One region of the Terribacillus aidingensis genome, then DNA from elsewhere that is predicted to be linked to it. Evidence: riboswitches for the same ligand, from Rfam matches in the RefSeq annotation. Region 1 holds a riboswitch; the other holds the start of a gene.
The links. A riboswitch is a leader RNA that binds a small molecule or an ion and turns the genes downstream of it on or off. The one in region 1 is predicted to bind S-adenosylmethionine.
Positions count from the first base shown of each region.

Region 2: another riboswitch for S-adenosylmethionine. It lies ahead of ABXS78_RS04230 (LLM class flavin-dependent oxidoreductase); the one in region 1 lies ahead of ABXS78_RS15125 (LLM class flavin-dependent oxidoreductase).

Region 1 covers NZ_CP159996.1:2,905,986-2,910,505, forward strand. The annotation lists gene ABXS78_RS15115 (aminopeptidase) at 1-82, shown strand, start outside; gene ABXS78_RS15120 (NUDIX domain-containing protein) at 121-711, opposite strand; gene ABXS78_RS15125 (LLM class flavin-dependent oxidoreductase) at 786-1,805, opposite strand; SAM riboswitch class I at 1,910-2,021, opposite strand; gene ABXS78_RS15130 (LLM class flavin-dependent oxidoreductase) at 2,085-3,083, opposite strand; gene ABXS78_RS15135 (NAD(P)-dependent oxidoreductase) at 3,187-4,047, shown strand; gene ABXS78_RS15140 (anion permease) at 4,355-4,520, shown strand, end outside.
Region 2 covers NZ_CP159996.1:778,608-783,127, reverse strand. The annotation lists gene ABXS78_RS04235 (S66 peptidase family protein) at 1-636, shown strand, start outside; gene ABXS78_RS04230 (LLM class flavin-dependent oxidoreductase) at 654-2,018, opposite strand; SAM riboswitch class I at 2,097-2,198, opposite strand; gene ABXS78_RS04225 (DUF1992 domain-containing protein) at 2,211-2,582, opposite strand; gene ABXS78_RS04220 (CAP domain-containing protein) at 2,654-3,496, opposite strand; gene mreBH (rod-share determining protein MreBH) at 3,997-4,520, shown strand, end outside.

The DNA.
Region 1 (4,520 bases):
CTCTGGGGAATTATCTATTACTGGCGAAACACCAGATGGCACCGTGGAACAAATCTTCGAAAAGGGAAACTGGGCTTTTTAAGAATATAGAAAAGGAGCAGCATTACGCTGCTCCTTTTGCTATGTACGGCAGATCATGAGTACTTCTCGGTAATAGCCAAGCTGATGAGGACAAAGTTCTTCATGCGCAACCTCGATTCGCTGACGTGGAGCTCCTGCAACAATTTCCGCTTCTACGCTTGCTGCTTTTCCTTCGACGAGCTTCTCCAAATCATTAACCCGCATCCGTACGATTTGTACCACTTCTTCATTCAGAAGAATATCCGGGAGTTCCTCCAAATAGTAAAAGAATTGGTGACAGAACTCTCGATCGACCAGGTTTTTAGCAAATAACTCTTCTTGAATGATTCCTTTATAAAAAAGATCGCTCTCCTGGAGCGTAACACCCAATTCTTCCTGCACCTCACGTAAACCTCCGACCACAGGCGTTTCGCCGCTTTCCAGATGACCAGCTGCGGTAATGTCGTATTTCCCGGGAAATTCACTTTTATTGAAAGAACGCTGCTGTAGATAAATGTATAGTTCTGTACCATCATGTTCCACGAACCAGCAGTGAAAAGTCTCATGCCAGTCTCCATCACGATGGACTTCCTCTCTTTCTTTCACCCCAAGCTCCCGATGCTGCTCATCGAAAATCGTCAATAGCTCCATGTTTTGCCCCCATACTTATTCCTTTTTTTCTAATGTAAGCGATATCGCCAGGCTTGTCTACCGTATATTTCCAATCAGATTGAGTTATCGCGCATTTCCTCGACTAATGGCATGATTTCCTTAGTAAAACGTTCCATTTCCTGCTTGTGCGGCGAAAATTGAAGCAGCAGAAGACTGACACCGGCATGCTCGTAGGCAAGTATCCGCTGCGCAATTTGCAACGGAGTACCAACCAGATGCGGCCGTAAGCCCCTTGCAGAAACAGCATCGTCACTGATCTTGCTTTTTTGTGCCAATTCTTCCTCTGTTACATATGATTCGTAATCCGCACCGGTAATTCTTTCCCATTCCTGGTAAGCTTCTTCCTCCGTTTCGCGGCAAATGACATAAGCTGTCATGCCGAATTCGGTAAACGGAGACTTGCCGGCTGCTTCACGGCGAATCTGCATATCAGCGATCATACTGGCCACTTCCTGTACAGTACCGCCCTTCATTACATAGGCATCGCATGTCTCGGCAATTGTCTGTCGTAAGTAGTCACTCTCTCCGCCTGCGTATAATGGCGAGATCTCTTTGCTCTTGCCAGCTGGTAAATAATCGACGTGCTGAACTTGATAGTACAAACCATCATAGGTGTAATTGCCAGCTGTCCAAACTCCGCGCAGCACTTCGAAAAATTCCTCGGTTTGCATATAGAAATCCTCTGATCCCGCTATATCGCCATCTTGGCGCTTTTGTTCCTCTTCGCGCAAGAAAGAAACGACTGCCAGGGAAAAACGGCTATTACTTACCTGATCAATCATTACTGCTTGTCTCGCGGCTTCCACGGGCTGATCAATGCTCGGCCGGACTGCTGCCATGATGTGCAGTCTATCGGTTGCTTCCGCAATAGCACCAGCAGCTTCCCAAAAGTTAAGCTGCTGATCGGCATTTTTCCCTTGGTATAGGTAGGTATCTGGAAGAAAGACGGCATCGAACCCTAAATCCTCCGCCAGATGCGCCGTTTCCTGCACATCTGACAAACTTAGCGGTCCACCATCCTCCACATGACGCAGCCAGCTGCTAGAAACTGGCTGCCAGTATGCATATTTCATTGTTATTACTCCTTTTGCACATAGGAAATCCTACCGAACGACACATCGATTCTACTAAAAAAGCTTCTTCGATGAGGAAGAAGCTCTGTATTGCAGCCGTCGTCATCTTATCACGCAGCTTTCGCTGCAGGTCGTAGCACCTTCCTGCAGGACTGCCCTCCTGCAGTGGGTTGCCGGGCTTCATCGGGCCTTTCCCTCCGCCACTCGTTATAAGATTTCTTATGAATTGTACTTCCTACTATACCAGATTTGCAGTGTCAGATTCAAACAGAACAACTGCTATGCCTGTTGCATATACTCCTCCATCAAAAGGCGGAACCCATCCTGTCTTGCTTTTTCTTCATAAACAGGACTGGTGAGCATGAACTCAATCTCCCCGCCGTAGTAGTCTTCCAGCTCTCCAAGCTGCTGCAGCACCTCAGCTGGTGTTCCGATTACCATGGTTGGACGATTGTCCTCAAGACGCTCCTTTTCATAAGGAGACATTTTATAATCTGCTGCTGTATCCGGACGCAGCATCCCTTTGACGGGCCTTCCCTGTTCCTGAAGCAGCGATGCAACCTCATGGCTCTTTGCCAATGCTTCTGCAGCTTCTGTCGTCTCTGCACAGAACAAAAACAGACTGACCATTATTTGCGGCTGCTGCTTCCCTTTCCGGAAGGATTTCTGATACACATCCATCACTGCCGCATCCTTTTCTCCCCGTATGAATTGGGCATAAGCGAATCCGATTCCATGATATGCAGCAAGACCTGCACTGCCAGCGCTGCCGCCCAGCAGCCAGACAGATGGAGCGGTGCCAATGCTCGGCATCGCTACCAAGTCCCCGAACCGATGTTTTTCTTCTTTTCTTATATTCAAATAATGAAGCAAATCACGTATCTGCCGATCATACCAATCCTCCGGCACAGCTCTATGCTCTTGCAGCGCTCTTTTCGCTGCCGGCATGCCTCCTGGCGCCCGCCCGATACCAAGGTCGATTCTTCCTGGATGAAGCGCTTCGAGCAATCTTGCATTTTCAGCAACTTTATACGCACTATAATGAGGCAGCATAACACCGCCTGAGCCAATACGGATACGGGATGTTTTAGCTGCAAGATGCCCCATCAGAAGCTCTGGACTGCTGTGGGCGAGGCTGCCGGCGTGATGCTCGGACACCCAGAAACGCACATAGCCAAGCTGATCGGCAAGTTCGGCCAGCCGCACTGTTTCCTCCAATGCCTCTGTTGCATTACCGTCTTCTTTGATTCGGGATTGATCCAATATACTAAACTTCATACTATCCACTCCTTCTTTGTATCATATCCTGTGCGAAAGACTTTTAAAAACAATCCGTTTTTCTGTATGCTAGAATTGACTGAATAAAAAGGATGGTGCTCATATGATTGGATTTATCGGATTAGGAATCATGGGTCAAAACATGGCAGCTAATCTGCTCGAAAAGGGCGAACAATTAGTTGTCTATAATCGTACAAAAGAAAAAGCTCAAGCACTATTGGATAAAGGTGCTGTCTGGGCAGATTCACCCCGGAAAGTCGGAGAACAAGCTAATATCGTATTTACGATGCTGACAGATCCTGCAGCTGTCCAAGCAGTTGCTTACGGAGAAGATGGGCTTTTCAGCGGGATGCAGGAAAACAGTTTATGGGTTGATGTCAGTACTGTTAAGCCAGCGTTCACAAAAGAGATGGCAGAAGCCGCTCGTGCGCACCATATCCGTTTTGTTGATGCACCGGTGTCCGGCTCAAAGGCACCGGCACAGCAAGGTAAACTTCACTTCCTTGTCGGCGGAGAAGAACAAGATGTCAAAAAGGTCACTCCGCTGCTTGAGAAAATGGGACAAAGCATCCAGCATATGGGCGCCAATGGTAATGGCTCAGCGACTAAGCTGGCAGTGAATATGCTGCTTGTTCAGTCCTTGACTGGTCTATCTGAAGCAATCAGCTTCGGCGAAGCAGTCGGCCTTGATAAAGAGCATCTGATGGATGTATTGCTTGCCCTTCCTGTTACAAGCGATATTCAAGCAGGTAAAAGGGATACGATTCTCCAGCAGAACTTTGAACCGCAATTCCCTCTGGAGCATGCTTACAAGGACTTGCAGCAGATTTCCGAAACAGCTTATGAAGCAGGCGCTCCTCTTCCAATGACAAACAGTGTGAAAGAACTGTATGCATTAGCGAAGAAAAATGGTTATGGCAAACAGGATGTTGCTGCCGTTTATGCACTTTTAGCAAGAGATTGAGACGAATCAGACTAAGAATCCGAATTTTTTCGGATTCTTTTTTTATTCTCATTTATTTTTTTTAATTAACATTGGCATATTAACAAAAGGCGCAGGGTATCAAGCTCCGAGATACTTAGTTTGTGTGAAGTAATTTTTTTGCTTATTTTCACCAAATTATAATCATTATCATCTGTCTAGTTTATTAAATTTTTTAAATCAGTTGATAAGTTGCATTGCACATACAGAACACTTTCATATCAATATTTTTATGCTAAGATAATTAATGGTTTTTATAATTTAATAACTTTCTAAAGGGGTCTTCATCATGGCTGATTCATCTAACAAACCAAAACGGGAGGTCAAGTGGATTCCGCTCCTGATCACTGTATTGATCGGCGTAATTCTTTGGTTCGTCCCTTCACCAGATGGTGTTAAAGCAGAAGCATGGCATTTATTCGCTATCTTTGTTGCTACGATCATCGGTCTGATCA
Region 2 (4,520 bases), 1.4 Mb from region 1:
GCATCTGCCCATACGACTAACTTTTTTGATTTGAATATGGAAGCACTCGATGAAACGGCGAAGCAATGGCATAAGATATTATCTGCACCGTCCCGCAAGCACATGGTGCAGCACTCATCCCCTATGTATCAATCATCATGGGATGCGCTATTTGATCAAGACAATCCTGAGGGCTTCGACTTGGACAGCAAAACAGAATGGAAAACCACGACAGGTGAAGCCGTTTCCTTTACTGGCCGCTTAATCGGTGGCTGCTTGAATACCCTGACCGCTATCGCCGGAACGAAATATGCTCCTATTCAAACTTGGCGGGAATCTTTTAAAGAAGACACGATCGTCTACTTGGAATGGTTGGATTGGAGTACTGCTGAAACTTACCGGAATCTTTGGCATTTGAAGGAACACGGCTGGTTCAACGGTGCGAGCGGATTACTATTTGGCAGGCCATCTCGAAGCACTCCTTCAGAGGATTATACAGACGAACAGATGATTCATGAATTCGCAGATGAAATTGGATTGCCGATAATCTACGACGCCGATATTGGACACATGCCTCCGCAGTTCACGATGATCAATGGTGCGTTGGCAAATGTATCATATAAGGACGGCAAGGGAATTCTAACTTATTTGGAATAGGAAAGAGGAGCTGACGCTCAGCTCCTCTTTCCTTGTTTTGCCGGATGTGCCGCAGCGAGATGCGGATGTCCGTATAATTTCTCCCTAAAAGTTCCTTCTGCATAATCCTTTTTATATAATCCTCGCTCCTGCAAGATAGGTACAACCAATTCTACAAAGTCTTGCAGGTCTTTTGGTGTAATGTAATGTGTCAGATTGAAGCCATCCACTCCGCTTCGCACAAAGAAATCCTCCATCTTGTCCGCAACTTGCTCAGGACTGCCGATGATGATATCCGTTTCAGCTGGCTGACTGAATTTCTCCTGTATCTCTTTTACCGTAAATGGTTTGGCAGCATCCTTTGTCAGATAAGCAGCTCGCGATTGACCTTGTTCCGTATGCTTGTACGTGAACAGTTCTTCTTCATTTTCATAGGAAGCTAAATCATAGCCAGTGGACCCGCCATACTGGGCTTTGGCAGCATCTGCGCTCCAGTATTGCTTGATCTCGTCATATTTAGCATGAGCCTTCTCTTCTGTTTCAGCTACAACGACGTGCAGGAAGGTAAAAGCTTTGATTTCATCGCGGCTTCTGCCATAAGCCTCCGCACGCGCTTTGATATCCTCTATATAATAGTTGATTTTTTCTGGTGTCGGTCCGCCGACAAACACACATTCTGCATGTTTTGCGGCAAAATCCCTGCCTTTCTCGGAAGTACCTGCTTGGTAGAGCACCGGTGTGCGCTGTGGGGATGGCTCACTTACATGTGGTCCTTCCACTGAGAAATATGTACCCTTGTGCTTGATGCGGTGCACCTTTTCTGCTTCCACTAGAACCCCTCTTTCCGGGTCCGAAATAACAGCATCTTCTTCCCAGCTGTCCTCAAGCAGCTTATAAGAAATCTCCAGGAATTCATCAGCTATTCTGTAACGCTCATCATGCTTTACCATCTTCTCCAGTCCAAAATTCTGGGCTGCATTCGGCAAATAGGAAGTAACGATATTCCAAGCCACTCGCCCATTGGTCAGGTGATCGAGCGTCGAAAATTTACGTGCATTATGAAAAGGCTGTTCGTAAGACGTACTGACTGTGACAGCGAAGGACAAATGCTTCGTCACAGCTGCCATGGCCGGGATAGCGAAGGCTGGATCATTAAGCGGTACTTGCACGCCATCCCGCAAGGCTGCCTTTTCATCTCCTCCGTAAACATCATAGACGCCAAGCACATCAGCGAAGAACACCGCATCGAACTTTCCTTTTTCCAAAAGGCGCGCAAGCTCCATCCAGTATTCCAGCGACTTATACTCCCGATGTCTTCTGTTCTCCGGGTGCTTCCATAAGCCATGGGCGTTATGATTGGCGGCTGTCATATCAAATGCTTGCAGGATAATTTGTTTGGTCATTGCTTCCACTCCTCTATTTATGTAAAAAAAGCCTCTTCCGTTTTACAGAAGAGGCTCCTTATCCAAGGTAAAATGCTCCTCTTATCTGTCAGACTTCTCGTCTGCTGGAATTGGCACAGTGCATTACTGCCTGTTGCCGAGGCTTCAAAGGGCCAGTCCCTCCACCTCTCGTGATAAGAAAATACTATTTGATTATGTTAGTTTGTTTTCAATTTGTTCCCGATATTGACTGAGTGTGCCTGGCGAATTTCGCTTAAGCTTTTGAAGCAGCGCTTCGTATTGAATCTCTTTCTCACTAATGCGCTTCCGGAAAGCTGCCCGCTCTGTGTCGTCTGTACAAACACGCACCAGATCACGCAGTGCTACAATCTCTTTCTGCAGCTCCATCTCTGGTGGAATGTAGCCAGCATTCTTCAGGATCTTATAGCTCATACGCATATCCTCCGGTACACCGGATAGATCCTCCAGCTCCAAAGGTTTTCCAGCACCAGGAAGATTACGGAACTCTCCATTTGCTTCAGCCTGCTTGATACGCTCCTCCGCAAGCAGCGAAATCAGATCCATATAATCACTCCCTGCATACAAGAAAAGCAACCGATCATGATCGGTTGCTTTTCATTATACAATAATCTGAATTATTTACCAATGAATTGCTGTGTCCAGTAGTTACCGTTTTCTACATAACCTACACCGATGTTAGTGTAATCAGGGTTAAGGATATTCTCACGGTGACCTTGGCTGTTCATCCACGCTTCAACGACTTCTTCAGGAGTCTTTTGTCCTTGAGCGATGTTTTCACCTGCAGTTTTATAAGAAATACCGAAAGATTTCATCATATCGAACGGAGAACCGTAAGTCGGGCTGTTGTGATCGAAGTAACCATTGTCAGCCATATCTTTGGATTTCGCACGTGCTACTTTGCTTAGTTCAGTATCAGCTTTCAAAGCTTTAAGACCAGCTTTTTCACGCTCTTTGTTAGTTAAGTCTACTACTTGCTGTTCGAATGCACTCAGGCCTTCAGCAGCTTGCTTTTCTTCTGTTTGCTTGTTATCAGAAGCAGTTTCTTGTTTTTGTGCTGGAGCTTTTTGTTCAGTTGCTTGCTCTTCAGCTTTTTCTTCCTTTTTCGGAGCAGCAGCTTTTTGCTCTTCTTTCTGAGCAGCTGGCGCTTTTGCTTGCTCTTGCTGAGGTGCTGCTTGAGCAGGAGTCTGTGCTTTTTCTTGCTGAGCTGGCTGCTGAACATTGTATTTCGCTAGCAAGCTATCAGTATTAATGTGAATGTTATAAGCTGATAGATATTCATTCACCCATTTATTCAAATCTTCGATAGAAGAGAAAGATCCGCTTTTCACTACTTGTGCTACGTGCACTTGAGCTTCTTCTTTCGTTGGTTGAGCTGGTGCAGCATTTGCTGTTCCTGCCAATGCGCCTCCCGCTAGAATAGCTGTAGATAGTGTTGTTACTAATACTTTCTTAAACATGATGTTGCTCCTTTCGAGATGTATGTTTTCCTGTTGCAGCAACATCATAGCATGGGTTTTTGTGTAATATTGCAGCCTAGAATTTCCAATAGGCACTCAAATCTGTACAGCACTGCGAAAAGTCCGATTCTTATGCGAAATCGTACCCGTTTAGCCGACTATGAAACTAGTAATAAACAGACGCTTTACTATTTATTGGATGTAAATTAGGATTGACACCTTTTTCATTCCTAGTTTTTGTAACAATAGCTCAGTATTTGTAATCTATCTGTAAATTGACTTACGCTTAATCCTTGCATATAATCCTTTACTCCTAATCTATTTAGTTTAATCTGCCAAATTAGGATAAAGGTATCTCTTTAACACCTCTATACCAGGTGATAGAATGAATTATGTCGAATTTAAGCGCCTTTTTGGCTCTTTGACAGATCTACCCCCATAAAGCTTTATACGGGGGAGAATGAATATAGTAGAAATATGTCATTATTGGAGGAAATATAATGTTTGCTAATCCCGAAATTGGAATAGACCTTGGCACTGCAAATATACTTGTGTATACGAAACAAAAAGGAATCGTATTGAATGAACCATCTGTGGTTGCAATTGATATGGAAACAAAAAACGTTGTGGCAGTTGGAGCAGAAGCGAAAGAAATGGTTGGTAAAACACCACAGAATATCGTACCGATTCGTCCATTAAAAGATGGTGTAATCGCCGACTATGATGTAACAGCTCAATTATTGAAAGAAATCCTGAAAAAAGTGAGCAAGGTGATGGGCTCTTCCCTTCGCAAACCAACTATCGTTGTCTGCACACCGTCTGGCAGCACATCCGTTGAAAGACGCGCTATACATAATGCGGTCAAATCGTATGGTGCAAAACAAGTCCACTTGATTGAAGAACCAATTGCGGCAGCAATTGGTGCTGACCTGCCAGTAGATGAGCCAGTTGCGAATGTAATTGTCGATATCGGCGGTGGTACAAGTGAAGTAGGTATTATATCATTCGGCGGCGTTGTATCTTG